Regions from separate parts of the Blautia sp. AM23-13AC genome, predicted to be linked through region 3. Evidence: predicted binding sites of a transcription regulator. Region 3 holds the regulator's gene; each other region holds the start of a gene.
The links. The regulator NrdR, encoded in region 3, represses ribonucleotide reductase genes. The targets are predictions, from matches to a motif close to CACAANATNTTGTG.
Positions count from the first base shown of each region.

Region 1: the regulator NrdR is predicted to act here: its motif matches at 3,080-3,093, upstream of nrdD (anaerobic ribonucleoside-triphosphate reductase).
Region 2: the regulator NrdR is predicted to act here: its motif matches at 3,465-3,478, upstream of DW642_RS06645 (ribonucleoside triphosphate reductase).

Region 1 is NZ_QTUL01000008.1:34,255-39,718, forward strand. Features, by position in the region: gene DW642_RS10120 (MATE family efflux transporter) at 1-825, shown strand, start outside; gene nrdD (anaerobic ribonucleoside-triphosphate reductase) at 923-3,058, opposite strand; gene dapF (diaminopimelate epimerase) at 3,230-4,078, opposite strand; gene DW642_RS10135 (hypothetical protein) at 4,284-5,464, shown strand, end outside.
Region 2 is NZ_QTUL01000004.1:114,489-119,952, forward strand. Features, by position in the region: gene DW642_RS06640 (O-acetylhomoserine aminocarboxypropyltransferase/cysteine synthase family protein) at 1-781, opposite strand, end outside; gene DW642_RS06645 (ribonucleoside triphosphate reductase) at 940-3,351, opposite strand; gene hflX (GTPase HflX) at 3,599-4,834, opposite strand; gene DW642_RS06655 (tetratricopeptide repeat protein) at 4,853-5,464, opposite strand, start outside.
Region 3 is NZ_QTUL01000001.1:489,038-494,501, reverse strand. Features, by position in the region: gene DW642_RS02245 (GNAT family N-acetyltransferase) at 1-563, shown strand, start outside; gene DW642_RS02240 (acylphosphatase) at 591-896, shown strand; gene DW642_RS02235 (YlmC/YmxH family sporulation protein) at 897-1,148, opposite strand; gene nrdR (transcriptional regulator NrdR) at 1,291-1,743, shown strand; gene DW642_RS02225 (DUF3786 domain-containing protein) at 1,758-2,393, shown strand; gene DW642_RS02220 (citrate/2-methylcitrate synthase) at 2,524-3,882, shown strand; gene DW642_RS02215 (patatin-like phospholipase family protein) at 3,987-4,874, shown strand; gene DW642_RS02210 (YqeG family HAD IIIA-type phosphatase) at 4,949-5,464, shown strand, end outside.

The DNA.
Region 1 (5,464 bases), on a different contig from region 3:
CTCATCTACGGTCTTTGCGGTGCTCCGGCACTTGGGATCCGCGGAGCAGCTTATGCAACGGTAGCTGCCCGCGTTGTGGAACTGATCTGGGCTTATCTCGAGACAAAGAAACCGGAGCGTGTACGGATTCTCTGGAACCGCCTCTTCTCTTCCGCAGGGAAAATACTTTCAGAAGACTTCTGGCGCTACACGCTTCCCGTGCTTGCGGCCTCCCTCGTCTGGGGAATTGCCTACGTTCTGTACTCCGTTATCATGGGCCACATGGGAAGCGATGCTGTTGCAGCAAACTCGATTACCTCGATTGCAAAGAGCCTCCTCTCCTGCCTGATCCGCGGTGTGAGCGGCGGTGCCGGTGTTCTGATCGGAAACCTGCTCGGTGCAGATGAACTCGAGAAAGCACGCGAATACGGCGGCCGCCTGACGCATCTTGCAATTGCCATCGGCGTTGTGACCGGCGGTCTTCTGATGTTGATCTCTCCTGCAATCGTCCACTTCGCTCCGCTTACCGATACCGCGGCAGAATATCTGCAGTACATGCTTCTCTTCTGCGGTCTGAACTTGATGGCACAGTCGGTCAACACCACCGTTCTCGACGGCATCTTCTGTGCCGGCGGCGATGCAAAATTCGATATGCAGGGAAATATCGGCGCGATGTGGTGCTTTTCCGTACCGCTTGGCTTCCTCGCCGCGTTCTGGCTGAAGCTGCCGGTCATGGTTGTCTACTGTATCGTAAACCTCGATGAGATCGTGAAACTGCCTGCGGTTTATCTTCATTATAAAAAATACGTCTGGGTACGCAACATCACCCGCGATATCGAAGAATAATTACCGAACTATAAAATCCCCTGCGGAAAATCCAAACCGAATGGATTTCCCGCAGGGGATTTCGTTCTTTTATCGTATTACAAATATCGCAATGATTTTACATGGATTTTCTTTCTGCAATTTCTGCCATCTTCGCCTCGTTCAGACGGGTGTCGCCATGGACACGGCTGTAGGAAAGATAGCCGTTCATACGGTCGATCTTTGTCAGGTTCTTGGAACCGCAGACCGGGCAGACATCCATGTCGAGTTCCTGGTGGCCGCAGTCATCGCAGTAAGCCAGGGACAGGTTGACGCCCTCGTAGTAGCCAAGCTCCATCGCACGCTCGATCAGTGTCTTGATCGCGCCTTTGTTGTAGCCGACCGGATAGCGCACGTACTGGATTTTTCCGCCGTTGCAGAGCTCCCAGAAACGTCCCTCGAGATCCTGTTTCTGGATCGGGGTAATGTCCTCGGTTACGTGGCAGTGGAAACTGTTGCTCACATACGGGCGGTCCGAAACGTTGCGGACGATGCCGTACTGTTTGCGGAACTGCTCTATCTGCAGGCCGCACAGGGATTCTGCCGGTGTGCCGTAGATCGCATAGAGGATGCCGTCCTCTTTCTTAAACTCGGCAACCTTGTCGTTGATATATTTCAGCGTGTCGAGTGCGAACTGTCCGTCCTCAACAAGAGATTTTCCGTTGTACAGCTCCTGCAGCTCGTTCAGCGCCGTGATACCGAACGATGCGGTCATCGGCTTTAACAGCGGGCGGATCTTGTCGGACGGTTTTAAGTGGCCGCCGTAGAAACCTCCCTCACAGTAAGCCAGCGGGTTCGTAGATGCACGCATCTCGCCGAGGTAATCGTAGGTCCGTTTGTGCAGATCGCGGATCATCTCGAGGTAGAAGTCGAGCACTTCGTGGAAATCGCGGTTCTCGGAACGGGATTTTGCCAGGATCATCGGAAGATGAAGGGAAACGGCTCCGATGTTGAAACGTCCGACAAAGACCGGTTTGTCGTTCTCATCTGCCGGCTCCATGCCTCCGCGCTCGTACCACGGGCTAAGGAAAGCACGGCATCCCATCGGGCTGATGACTCTCTTGTATTTCTTGTACATCTCGGCGATGTAGCCCTCGCCGCTCATCGACAGCCAGTCCGGATACATGGTTTTAGAGGAACAGTCAAGTCCTGCCTCAAAGACATCTTCTGCGATGCCGCCCTCTCCGTGAATTGCCTTGTCATATAAGAAGACGATTTTCGGGAAGAGCACCGGCTTTTTGTGGCCTTTCCTGCCCTGTCCGTTTTTGTGGACCTCGAGAAGGGAGATGGAAATCATCTTCTCGAACATGCTCGTTCCAAGGCCGAGGGTCACGGTAACGAACGGATAATCACCGCGGGAAGATCCAACAGTGTTCAGTTTATACTCAATTCCCTGCCATCCCTGATCGCACTCTCTTCTTACTTTGTCGATCGCATACTCGATGGCTTTCTCCTGTGCACCCTCCCAGGATGCGTCGGTATATTTCAGGAACTCTTTTACGTAGTAATCGTAGCTCTTCTGTGCGTACGGAGCAAGGATCTTGTCCACCTCCGGCACGGTAAAGCCGCCGTACTGCTGTGCAGCGGTGCTGAGGACGATATCGCCCATGACATCAAATGCGGTGTCGAGTGTCTTCGGCTCGTTGTACCAGACATTTCCCATCTCGAAACCGCCTTTTAAAACGTTTCCGACATCGAACAGACAGCAGTTCATGGTATCGAGACGTGCGGACTGGTCGTGGATGTAGATGTAACCGTCCTTACAGGCCTGCAGCTCGTTGCGGTTCATGAAGAACTTGCGGTACAGCTCTTTGTTCAGCTCGTTGAAAATCAGGCTTCGCTTCGTTGCAACGAGGGCGCTGTCGGTGTTGGCATTGCTCTTGTCGCCGATGTAGCGGATGGACTGGCTCTTCGTGTAGACCTCGTCCATCATATGGATAAAATCAGTTTTGTAATTGCGGTAATCGCGGTAGCTTTTTGCCACAGCCGGGTTTACTTTTTCGAGTGCTCCCTCCACGATATTGTGCATATCGCTGATCGGAATTTCGGTCTTTCCAAGGGAATATACGTGCTCGGTTGCGAACTTACAGATAAAGTCAATCTCCTGCTGTGAGAAGGTATACAGGATTCTCTGTGCGGATTTATTTACGGCACGGACGATCTTCTGCGCGTCGAATTCTTCTTTGGTGCCGTCCTTTTTGATAATATAAACCATTGTGGTGTCCTCCAAATCAAACACTATATCTTGTGTGTCCCCCACCCTTTTCTTGTAGCGGGCACCACATATTGTAGCATGTTTCTTTTGAAAAGAAAAGGCATTTCCTGTAAGTTTTTATTTTCAGAATATTGCATACTGCTCTTTCGTGCAGACAGAAATCTGCATTTTTCAAATTCGTTCTGCAAGCGTTCCTTCAAAAACGGTCTCGGCCGGGCCGGTCAGAAGGACCTTATTTTTCGTCCGGTCCCATGTAACGAAAAGCCTGCCGCCGCGCAGTTCTACGGCAGTTTCTCCCTCCGAAACACAGCCGGAAAGCATCGCCGCGACGGCTGCCGCACACGCTCCCGTTCCGCAGGACAGCGTTTCACCGCTCCCACGTTCCCAGACTCTCATTTTTATTGTGTGTTGATCTAAAGTCTGGATAAACTCTGTATTGATACGGTCCGGGAAGCAGGAAAGGTGTTCAAAAGCGGAACCGGTCTTTGCAATGGATATTTTTTCCACATCTTCCACCGGAATCACCGCATGCGGATTTCCCATCGAAAGGCAGGTCATCGTATAATTTTCCCCGCACACGGTAATTTTATGCTCCAGCACATATTCCCCCAGAGAAACAACGGGGATCTGTGCGGCGCGGAATTCCGGCGTTCCCATCTCCACTGTCACCTGACAGATCTCATTTGGATTCTCCCCCGTCTGCAGATGAATCACACGGTTTCCGCTGCCGGTTTCGATAGTCAGCGTCGTTTTTCTCGTCAGCCCATGCTCGTACACGTATTTTCCCACACAGCGGATGCCGTTGCCGCACATCGCGCCCTTCGAGCCGTCGGCGTTGTACATTTCCATCGAAAAATCTGCTGTTTTGGATGCCCCGATCAGAATCAGCCCGTCCGCGCCGATGCCGAAATGGCGGTCACTTACCGCTTTTGCCAGCCGTCCCGGACTCTCCACCCGCTCCTCCATGGCATTTACATAGATATAATCATTTCCGCAGCCCTGCATTTTTGTAAAACGCATACACAGCCTCCTCCCAGACTTCTGCCCTTTCCAGTTCCTTACTAAATATGTATTCCGTACCGCGCTTTTGAAAAACCATTTTTCTCAAATCCGCTTCAGACATTGGAAAACGAAGCGGAATGTGATAGAATAGGGGGAACTGATATCGTTACTTACATGAAGTAACTCTCAAATATTTTTAACCATTTATTATGAGGAGGTTTTGATGAAAAAATACCGTTGGGTTTTAACAGCAGTATTTGCCGCTTTCCTCGTGGGAACGAGCGGCTGCGGAAAGAAAACAGAAACGATTCCGATCACAACCATCAGTCAGAGTACCGACGATGACGACCCCAAAGACAATCTGGCGGCCTCCGGCGATTCCGATGAGATTCCGGAATACGATGTGGATCTCTCGAAGAACCTGAACAGTTTTCAGCTTGCCATCTGGGGCGATACATACGAAATTCCGGAATCCTACGCGGATTTTACAGCGCTTGGCTGGGTCTACAGCGGCGACGACACAAAGGAAATCCAGCCGGAATCCTTCTCAGAGGGCGAAAGCTTTGAAAAGGACGGAAACCAGATTACCGTCGATATTGCCAATCCGGACACCACGGCAAAGCCAGTGGCGGAATGCCTGATCGGAGGCATTCACATCGATACCTCGACCGCTGAGGGCCAGAATATCTATGTCGGCCTGCCGAACGGCGTCACCCTGCAGCAGTCGCTGATGGAGGATGTGGAAAGCATCTACGGTGCGCCAAAGGACCGTTATGAGGCCGATACCTCTGTGCAGTTCACGTATGAGTACGGGCTGTACCAGACGATCACGCTCGGCTTCGATAACGAAACGGGAATTCTGTATTCCCTCGATATGCAGAACTTTACGACCACGGCTGATGCAGAAGCGCTCGATGGTGTCAGCGATGCCACAACACCGGAAGTGGAGGCCTACCAGGCACCGGAAGCCGACAGCAGTAAAATCAACGACTGGACCGTCCGCTTTGACGATGTACTCTATCATCTTCCCGTTCCGGTCAGTGAACTTCTGGACCACGACTGGACCGTCAATACGAAAGAGTCCGATACGGCCGTTTTAAACGGAAAATACGGCTACGTCACGCTGGAAAAGGGCAGTCAGAAACTTTACTGCACCGTACATAATTACGGCGCGGAGGCGACGACAGTGCGCAACTGTTTCGTTACTTCGCTGTACGGCGATCTCGATACGACAAAGATTCCGATTTCAATCACAAACGGCATCACGCTCGGCACTTCCGAGAGCGATTTTCTGGCGAAGGCAGGGGATGCCAAATCAGAAAAAACGGAAAAAGAGGATAGTAACCTGACACTCTACACATTCTATAGTGATGACGAAAAGCTGGACTACACTGAAATCGGCAT
Region 2 (5,464 bases), on a different contig from region 3:
TTGTGATATACGCTTTTTTACCGAATTTCTGCGTATAAATCACGCCGTGGTACGATTCGTCCGGTGTAGTAAGGCCCGGGAATTTGTCTGCATGCGCATCCCAGTCGAAGTTTCCGGAATCGACAATCGCTCCGCCGAGCGCCATTGCATGGCCGTCCATGTATTTTGTGGTGGAATGGGTGACAATATCTACACCGAACTCGAACGGACGGCAGTTGATCGGGGTTGCAAAGGTGTTGTCGCAGATCATCGGAACGCCGTGCTCATGTGCAAGTTTAACAAACTTGTCAATGTCAAGTACAACACCTGCCGGGTTGGAAATCGTCTCGGCAAAGACAGCTTTGGTGTTCGGCTGGAATGCTTTTTCCAGCTCATCTGCCGGCGCATCCTGGTCCACGAGGGTAGTCTCGATGCCGAATCGTTTTAAGGTAACGGCGAGCAGGTTGGAGGTTCCTCCGTAAACCTTTGCCGCGCAGACAACGTGGTCGCCTGCCTCACAGATATTGGTAACAGCAAGCATCGTTGCCGCCTGGCCGGAAGATGTGAGCATGGCTGCCACGCCGCCCTCCAGATCGCAGATTTTCTGTGCTACGACGTCGTTCGTCGGGTTCTGCAGACGGGAATAGAAATATCCCTCCTCCTCCAGATCGAACAGTTTTCCCATTTCCTCGCTGGTTGCATATTTGAATGTTGTGCTCTGGTAAATCGGAAGTACACGCGGCTCACCGTTTTTCGGCTGCCATCCTCCCTGTACACAGATTGTGTCCTGGCTGTATCCCATAATTTTTCTCCCTTCTGTAAGTGAAACCGGTCCACCGGGCCGATTTCTGCTGTGCTCAGCGCCATAATAATACCCCCACCCGGGATGCCCGGGCGAGGGTATCACTTTTTCCTATTATAACTCTGTTTGTTCTTTCCTGCAACTATATGCGCACAGATTTAGGAGAGATATTCATCCACATATTTCTGGATATTGGAAGCATTCACAATCTTCTGCGCCTGGCCGTCCTCCACAACGAGAAGAGTCGGTGCCTGCATGATGCCGTACTGTGCGGCAAGATCCGGGTGACGCTCTGCGTCGATCACCTCATACTGCTCCTCGGCGAGCATTTCTTTTGCCATTTTGCAGTTCGGGCAGGTGCTTGTCGTGAACAGGTACATGCCGTCTTCCTCGATTTTATCTGCTGCTGCAGCGGCTTTCGGCTCTTCTTTTCCAGCGGCCTGCTCTGCCAGTTTCTCTGCTGCGCCGTACGATTTCATTTTCTGCTCCGGCGATTTGGAGTGGATGATATCATATACAGTTCTGTTCTTGTACTCCTGGCGTTTTCCGTCGTTCCAGTTCTTGACCGGACGGTAATATCCCGTGATACGGCTGTAAACCTCTGCCTCTTTTCCACAGATCGGACATGTAAAGTGCTCGCCGGCGAGATAGCCGTCGTTCGCACAGACAGAATACGTCGGGGACAGCGTGTAGTACGGCAGTTTGTAGTTCTCTGCAATCTTCCGCACAAGGGAAGCTGCTGCTTTCCAGTCCGGCAGTTTTTCGCCAAGGAACGCATGGAATACAGTTCCCGAGGTGTACAGCGTCTGCAGATCATCCTGAATATCAAGCGCAGAGAAAATATCCTCGGTATAGTCCACCGGCAGATGGGAGCTGTTGGTGTAGTACGGGGTATCTCCCTCATGGCCTGCGGTCTTGATATCCGGCCATTTTGCACGGTCGTGTTTTGCCAGACGGTATGCGGTCGACTCCGCCGGAGTTGCCTCAAGGTTGTACAGATCGCCGTACTCCTCCTGGTAATCAGAAAGACGCTCTCTCATATGGTTCAGAACTTCTTTCGTAAACTGCTGTGTCTTCGGATCCTCCAGACCCTTTCCGAGCCATGCGGCATTTAAGCCGGCCTCGTTCATACCGATCAGACCGATGGTTGAGAAGTGGTTCTCAAACGTTCCAAGGTACCGTTTCGTATATGGATACAGTCCCTCGTCCAGGAGGCGGGTAATGACCTCACGTTTCGTCTTTAACGAACGTGCGGCAATATCCATCATATGATCGAGACGGCGGTAGAACTCTTTCTCATCTTTGGACTGATATGCGATACGCGGCATATTGATGGTGACAACGCCGACCGATCCGGTGCTCTCGCCGGAACCGAAGAATCCGCCGGTTTTCTTTCGAAGCTCACGCAGATCCAGGCGGAGACGGCAGCACATGGAGCGCACGTCGCTTGGTTTCATATCGCTGTTGATGTAGTTGGAGAAGTACGGGGTACCGTATTTTGCAGTCATTTCGAACAGCAGACGGTTATTCTCCGTATCGGACCAGTCAAAATCGGATGTGATGGAGTAGGTCGGGATCGGGTACTGGAAGCCTCTTCCGTTGGCATCTCCCTCGATCATCGTCTCGATGAACGCTTTGTTGACCATATCCATCTCTTTTTTACAGTCTTTGTACTTGAAGTCCATCTCCTTACCGCCGACGATCGCCGGAAGCTCCGCGAGGTCATCCGGTACGGTCCAGTCGAGTGTGATGTTGGAGAACGGTGCCTGGCTTCCCCAGCGGCTCGGTGTGTTGACGCCGTAGATAAACGCCTCGATGCACTTCTTCACTTCGCCGTAGCTTAAGTTGTCCACTTTGACGAACGGCGCCAGATACGTATCAAATGAAGAAAATGCCTGCGCACCTGCCCACTCGTTCTGCATAATGCCGAGGAAGTTGACCATCTGGTTGCACAGAACCGAAAGATGTCTTGCCGGAGAAGAAGTAATCTTTCCGTTGATGCCGCCAAGTCCTTCTTTGATGAGCTGTTTTAACGACCATCCTGCACAGTAGCCGGTCAGCATCGACAGGTCGTGGATGTGAATATCCGCGTTGCGGTGTGCCTCGGCGATCTCGTCATCATAAATCTCTGATAACCAGTAGTTGGCTGTGATCGCGCCGGAATTGCTTAAGATCAGACCGCCGACAGAATACGTTACGGTCGAGTTCTCTTTGACACGCCAGTCCTCTACTTTTACGTAGCTGTCTACGATCTCTTTGTAGTCTACGATCGTCGATTTCATGTTGCGGATTTTTTCCCTCTGCTTGCGGTACAGAATGTAAGCTTTTGCCACTTCTGCGTAGCCGCACTGGATCAGCACGTTCTCCACGCTGTCCTGAATTGTCTCCACTGAAATTTTTCCGTCTTTGATCTTGGACTGAAAGTCCGCTGTTACGCGCAGTGCCAGCATCTGAAGCATGTCATCGCTGAACTGCATATCTTTTGCGCCGAATGCTTTTCCAATCGCATCGGTAATCTTTTTCATCTGGAACTCTGCAATCGTTCCGTCTCTCTTTTCTACCTGAAACATGGAATCCCTCCTGTTAATTCAACCGTTTCTGCAAGGCCTTTTTAAGGTTCCACTCTTTGCAGTGTCTGAACCATATGATAGCAGAGCATGTTTCTCCCGTCAATAGTAAAAAGTACCATATCTAGTGTGAAATTTTCTAACATCACTAGATATGGTACTTTTACTTATGTTCTGTCCCTTCCATTTTTCGGCGCTGTACGGCGCTTAAAGGGATGTACTGCCGTTTTTAAGCCCGCTTGCCATACCTCTATACCCTCGGATAGATATCCTTCGGTACATAGGCTTTTACGCGGATGCCCTCCGACAGATATTCCTCTTCAAGCAGAATTCCGTACCCGCGGATCAGCGAAATCGTTCCCGCTTTGTCATACGGATAGAGCCGCTCAATATAAATTTTGCCTTCCATCATCCAGGAGGAAAGTAAATTTTTCAGGTCTTCGAGTCCCTGTCCCGTCTTCGCAGAAACGGCAAGGCTCGCATCTGCCCGAAAATCCTTTACAACAACCGGATCGAAAAGCTTGTCCTGCTTATTCAGCAGGGTGACGATCTTTTTGTCCTCAACTTTCAGTTCCCGCAGCGTATCGTACACGACCTGCATCTGCAGCTCCATCTGCGGATTTGACGTATCCACAACGTGGAGAATATAGTCGGCATACCGTGCTTCCTCCAGCGTACTGCGGAATGCATCGATCAGATGATGTGGCAGCTTATTGATAAATCCAACCGTATCGGTCAGCAGGATTTCCTGTCCATCCGGAAGGGTCAGTGACCGCGTCGTCGTATCCAGCGTGGAAAACAGCATTGCATCTGCCAGAATTTCCGATCCTGTCAGTGCATTTAAAAGACTGCTCTTTCCCGCTGACGTATAGCCTACGAGCGCCGCTACCGGGATTTTGGAACGTTTTCTGCCTTCACGAAGGAGCTCTCTGTGCTGGCGTACTTCCTCAAGCTCACGTTTTAACTGCGTAATACGCGTGCGGATCAGGCGCCGGTCGGTTTCCAGCTTTTTCTCTCCCGGTCCTCTCGTACCGATTCCGCCGCCGAGACGGGAAAGCGATGTGCCAAGGCCGGAAAGTCGGGACGCACGGTACTTTAACTGGGCCAGCTCAACCTGGATTTTACCCTCGCTGCTCACGGCGCGCGCCGCAAAGATATCCAGGATCAAAAGCGTACGGTCCATGATCTTGCATTCCAGTGCTTCCTCCAGCCCTTTTAACTGGATCGAGGAGAGCTCATCGTCGCAGATGATGCCCGTCGCATCGCAGGCGCGCACCAGAATTTTCAATTCCTCTAATTTTCCTTTTCCGATGTACGTTCCCGGATGAATGGCCTCCCGCACCTGCACCAGGCGGCCCTCCACCTTCGCACCGGCGGTGCTGGCCAGTTCCGCCAGCTCGTCGAGCGATTCTTCTGCTTTTGCGCCGCCGTTTTCCTGTACGCCGACCAGAATCACGCGCTCCTGTTCTTCTCTTAAATCAAACAATCCAACTTCCTCCGTCTGTTATCGGTTCTGGAGAAACGTATTTTCCCGCTGCGCCGCGGTGTTTTCCGGGTATGCTGCCAGAAAATCCGCCATCAGCGACTTCGCGGTATCAAAATCCGCCCGTTTTTCATAGGATACAATCTGGTTGAACAGCAGATTTTCCCGGTCGGAATCCTCTGCCGTTTTGAGTCCTTCCTCGATATACGAGAGTGCACTGTCCGTGTCGTTTTCCGCAAGTGCGCAGAGCGCCAGCCCGTTGTTTGCTGCCGCCGCAAAGCCATCTGTCGAAAGATACGAAGAAAACAGTGCTTTCGCCTCATCGTTCTGACCATTGGAAAGGTAAACCTCGCCGAGCATTTCCATCGCCGCGCTGCTGCCGTCTTTCATTGCCTTCGAGAACGCTTTGACCGCCTCGTCCTGCTCCTCCAGATAGTAGTATGCGCAGCCGATGTTATAATAATCCTCGGTCGTTTTCGGCTCAATCTTCACTGCCGCTTCGAGGTAACGGTCTCCGTCCGCCTTCATGCTGCTCTCCTGATACAGCTCGTAAATGTCAAGGCAGAGCTGATAGCTCTCCTTCGTCTCCACTGCCGCATCAAAATCCACCTTCGCCTGCTCGTAATTCTTCTG
Region 3 (5,464 bases):
GCGAGCAGGCAATTGCAATCTGGAAAAACGGTGAGCGGATCGGATATCTGGCACTTTGCGGCGGAAACCAGGTTGTGGAAGCAGAAGTGTTGGAGGAACAGGATTTCGTTCCTGCACTTGCCGCTTATTTAAAAGAAAATGCGCTTGACTCTCTTTTCATTTCCATTCCGGTGTATGAGACCGGAAAAGCAGCAGCGTTATCGGAAGTCTGCGAAAGCTTCACAAAAGAGCGCTGCGGTTCCGCGATGTACCGTATTTTCCAATTTGCAGACGTCATCGAGGCAATGCTGACCATGAAAGCAGAGACGATGGGCATCAGCGATGGAACGTGGTCTGCCGTACTGGAGGGACAGCCGCTGACCGTGACGGTAAAAGATGGAACTGTGACCGTGACACGGGAAGCCCATCCGGGGGCAGATGTACTCAACCGGGAGCAGGCGCAGGAACTGCTTCTTTCACCGCTGGCAAGTAAGGGAAGCAAGGTTCCATCTGAAATCTGGAAGAACATTCCATCCGACTGGTTCCCGCTTCCGCTGTACTGTGCGACGGCAGACGAATTTTAGGCAATGACTGTTGGGAGGCAGAGAAATATGAACGAGACAGCGAAACGAGACAGAAGAGACGAAAAAGAAGAAATCCGGTACCATGTGATTTTCTACGGCCAGGTGCAGGGCGTGGGGTTCCGTTACCGGGCGTATTATGCTGCCTACCAGCTCGGGCTGACAGGCTGGGTGAGAAACTGCTGGGATGAGACGGTGGAGATGGAGGTGCAGGGTGATGAGGAGACGATCACGGAGATGATCAAAAGGATCCGCACCTCCAGCTACATCGAAATCACGGATGCAAAATGGACGAAGATTCCGCTGGAATCGGAATTCGGTTTTCATATCCGTTGATCAGGGCTGTTTTTTCTCTTTTTCCGGAATTTCGACGAGAATGATATCGTTGCCGATCTGGCAGATGCGGTCCCATGGGATCACAAAATCCTCGCCGTGGCAGAAAAAGCCGCAGAATTTCACAGGACCCGGAAGAACGAGTCCGGTAAGATGTCCCGTTTTTGGATTGAATTCCACATCAATCGGACAGCCGAGCGTTTTGCAGGTGCAGATATTGATAACTTCTTTCTGGCGGAGATCTACAACGCGCATGCGGTGCTCCTTTTTACTGATTCCTATGGAAAAACATATGCGAAAATGTTGCTGCAGTTGACTTGAATTTCACGGAAAAATGCGTATACTGTAAAAGTAGAAAACTTTCCGAAATACTTATTTAGAAACGAGGACGAAAGATATGAGATGTCCATTTTGTAATCAGGATAATACCCGGGTTGTGGATTCACGCCCGATTGAAGACAGCAATGCGATCCGCCGCCGCCGGATGTGCGATGTCTGCGGCAGACGCTTTACGACATACGAAAAAGTGGAGACGATCCCTTTGATCGTCATCAAAAAAGATATGAACCGCGAGCAGTATGACCGCTCGAAAATCGAGACCGGTATCCTGCGCGCCTGCCACAAACGGCCGGTGTCCGCCGAGAAGATCAACGAGATGGTCAACAAGGTGGAGACGGAGCTTTTCAACGGCGAGGAACGCGAGATTCCAAGCTCTGTGATCGGAGAGAAGGTCATGCATTACTTAAAAGACCTGGATCAGGTGGCGTACGTCCGCTTTGCGTCGATTTACCGTGAGTTCAAGGACGTCAACACGTTCATGGACGAGCTGAAAAAGATGCTCGACAAATAGCGGGAGGCAAAAAAATGGAAGTGTCGAACTATATTAAAATGCGTGATCAGATGCAGGAACGTTTTCTGACATACGATCAGAAGGAGATCGAAGGAAAGTATGGCTTTGCGTTTGATGGCGATTATTTCTATGTGCCGTATCTTTTTGAAGAATGGAGAGTGAACCGCCATACCGGCGTTGTAGAGGGATCAAAAGACCATTTTCTTCATGTACATCAGGGCAGTTTCAATGAGACGCTGACGATTTTCGACCTGCTCTGCTGCGGAAAGAAGGAGATTGTGCTCGCCGGCACGTATGCGCGTACCAATTCCTTAAAGGGAACGATCAAAGGCCGCACGATTGCGTCCGGCGTTCACGACAGCCGCGCCGCACGGTATGACGGGCATGTGGAACAGCTGAAAAAAGCATGCGTTTCCCTTGGCGGAAAACCATATTTCCCGGGAGACGCTGCTTTTGTTTTTCATGTCTTTCCGTTTCTGCCGCTCGTCTTCCAGTTCTGGGAGTCCGATGAGGAATTCCCGCCGGTGCTGAAGTTTATGTGGGATGAAAACGTCCTCGATTATCTGCGGTTTGAGACGCTGTATTACGTGATGGGAGATTTCCTGGACGCACTGGATCAAGCCTTCGATGCATGTAAAACAGAAGCCTGATACCTTTTGTGAGACAAAATCTTACGAAAATTTTTCGAATGTTTATAAAAATTTCAGTATACGAATCCCTTGGTTTAATGCTATAATGAGCGAAAGTGAGTAAAAAAAGAGAAGAGAAAGGGGAATGCATATGGCTTTTAGCATGAAAGTAACACCGGAAATAGAGGAACTGACAAACATCTGTCTGGATAACTCCAAAATGGATGTTTCGCTGTATGGGCAATACGATGTAAAACGCGGACTGCGCGATGTCAACGGCGTTGGCGTCCTTGCGGGACTGACACAGATTTCAAACGTTGTGTCTTCGGATATCATTGACGGCGTCAAAACACCGTGTGACGGACGTCTGTACTACCGCGGCATCAACGTGGAAAAACTGACCCAGGGATTTTTGAGTGAAAACCGTATGGGATTTGAAGAAGTCGCTTATCTGCTCCTGTTTGGAAATCTGCCGAATGAAGAGCAGCTTAAGCATTTTAAGACGATTTTAAAACAGCAGCAGTCCCTGCCGAAGAACTTTGTGCGTGACGTTGTTATGAAAGCGCCGACCAAGGACATGATGAACACTCTGTCCCGAAGCGTTCTGACCCTGTACGCGTACGACAACCACGCAGATGATACCTCCCTTCCGAATGTGCTTCGCCAGTGCATTAACCTGATTTCTGTTTTCCCGATGCTGTCCGTCTATGGCTATCAGGCGTACAACCATTATATCAAGGGAAAAAGTTTATATATCCACAATCCGTCGAAGAAGCTTTCCACCGCAGAAAACATTCTGCTGATGCTCCGCCCGGATCAGAAATACACCCCGCTGGAGGCGAAGATCCTCGATCTTGCCCTCGTCCTCCACATGGAGCACGGCGGCGGTAACAACTCAACCTTTACAACACATGTTGTTTCTTCTTCCGGAACCGATACGTACTCCGCAATTGCAGCGGCGCTCGGCTCCTTAAAGGGACCGAAGCACGGCGGTGCAAACATCAAGGTTGTGCGGATGTTCGACGATATGAAGTCACACGTCAAAGACTGGACGGATGAGGAAGAAGTATCGAATTACTTAAGAAAGCTGCTGCACAAAGAGGCGTTCGACCAGAAAGGTCTGATTTACGGTATGGGCCATGCGGTTTACTCCATTTCCGACCCGCGTGCGCGCATCTTCAAGACCTTCGTTGAGCAGCTGGCAAAAGAAAAACACAGAGAGAAAGATTACCGGCTGTACGCTATGGTCGAGGAACTGGCTCCGAAGATCATCGGCGAGGAGCGCCATATTTACAAAGGTGTATCCGCAAACGTCGACTTCTACAGCGGCTTCGTTTACAGCATGCTGGATCTTCCGCTGGAGCTCTACACCCCGATGTTCGCCTGCGCGCGTATCGTCGGCTGGAGTGCACACCGGATGGAGGAACTGATCAACACCGACAAGATCATCCGCCCGGCGTACAAGAGTGTCAAAGATGAAGTGGACTATGTTCCGCTGGAAAACAGATAAAACAGGCAGAAGGGCCGGAGCGTGTCGGGATTTTCCGATCTGCTCCGGCATTGCTCTGTGCAGGAAGTAATGTGTCATTGTGAAAAATAGGAGAGTGCAGGAGAATGAATGAGACAAAAAATTACAGCATAACAAAATCCGGAGCAGTCATATTGGAAGGAGGGGCCAATCGCGGCGTCTTTACAGCAGGAGCGCTGGACTTTCTGATGGAGCAGGAGTATTATATCCCTCATGTGATCGGCGTTTCCGCCGGAGCCTGCAATGCGCTGGACTATGTATCGCGCCAGATTGGCAGAACGAGGGACTGTATGATTGTCACGGATGAGAAAAACCGCTACGTCAATAAGAATATCAAGACAATCGTTGAGAAAAAAGCACTGCTCGACATGGATATGGTGTTCGAACGGTATCCGTATGAGATTTTTCCATTTGATTTTGATACGTATTTTGCATCGCCGCAGACGTGTGAGCTGGTTGTGACAAACTGTGAGACGGGACGCGCGGAATATCTGGATGACCGCGAAAATAAAGAACGTCTGCTTGCAATTGGCCGTGCATCATCGAGCATGCCGATCGCCTGCCCGATGGTGGAGATCGACGGAAACGAGTACGTCGACGGCGGTGTTGCCGATTCGATCCCGATTATCCGTTCCTTAAAGACGGGACACCGAAAAAATGTCATTATTCTGACACGGAATTTCGGTTACCGCAAAAAAGAGGGAACGAGAGGCTGGGAGCTGTATGTGGCGGCATTCCGCAAATACCCGAATCTCGTGCGTGCGCTTGTAAACCGCGCGAAACATTATAACCAGGTACTCGAATGCATCGAAAAATGGGAAGAAGAAGGCTCCGTCTTTGTGATCCGCCCGGAGATACCGGCGGTATCGCGTCTCGAAAAGGACGAGGAGAAGCTGCGGGAATTTTACCAGCACGGCTATGACCAGATGAAAGCAAATTTTGAGGCTCTGCAGGAGTTTCTGAAAGAAGAATAAAGTTACTGTATAAACGAAAAGAGGATTGGAGAAAGAAGATGAGTGGAAAAAACCAGAAGAACCGGGGAACTATACTGATGCGGATGTTTTACCCGGACCGGAGAGAAAAAAGTGCCTATACGATCGATTACGCGGATCTGTACCGGAAAGGATACCGGGGCGTGATTTTTGATATCGATAATACGCTTGTTCCGCACGGTGCGCCGGCAACGAAGGAGGCGGCTGCGTTCTTTGCGTCTCTTCGGGAGACTGGTTTTTCCACCTGTCTGCTTTCCAACAATCAGAAACCGCGTGTGGCTCCGTTTGCCGATGCGGTCGGTTCTATCTATATCGAAAATGCGCACAAGCCTTCGGTGAAAAACTACCAGGAGGCATGCCGGAGAATGGGGATCAAAGAGGAGCAGGCGGTCTTTGTCGGGGATCAGCTTTTCACCGATGTGTACGGTGCAAAACGGACCGGACTTTACAATATTCTGACCGAGCCGATCAATCCGAAAGAGGAAATTCAGATCGTTCTGAAACGGTATCTGGAGCACATTGTACTGTTCTTTTATGAGCGTGATCTGGCCCGCGGCAGGATTACGAAAAAA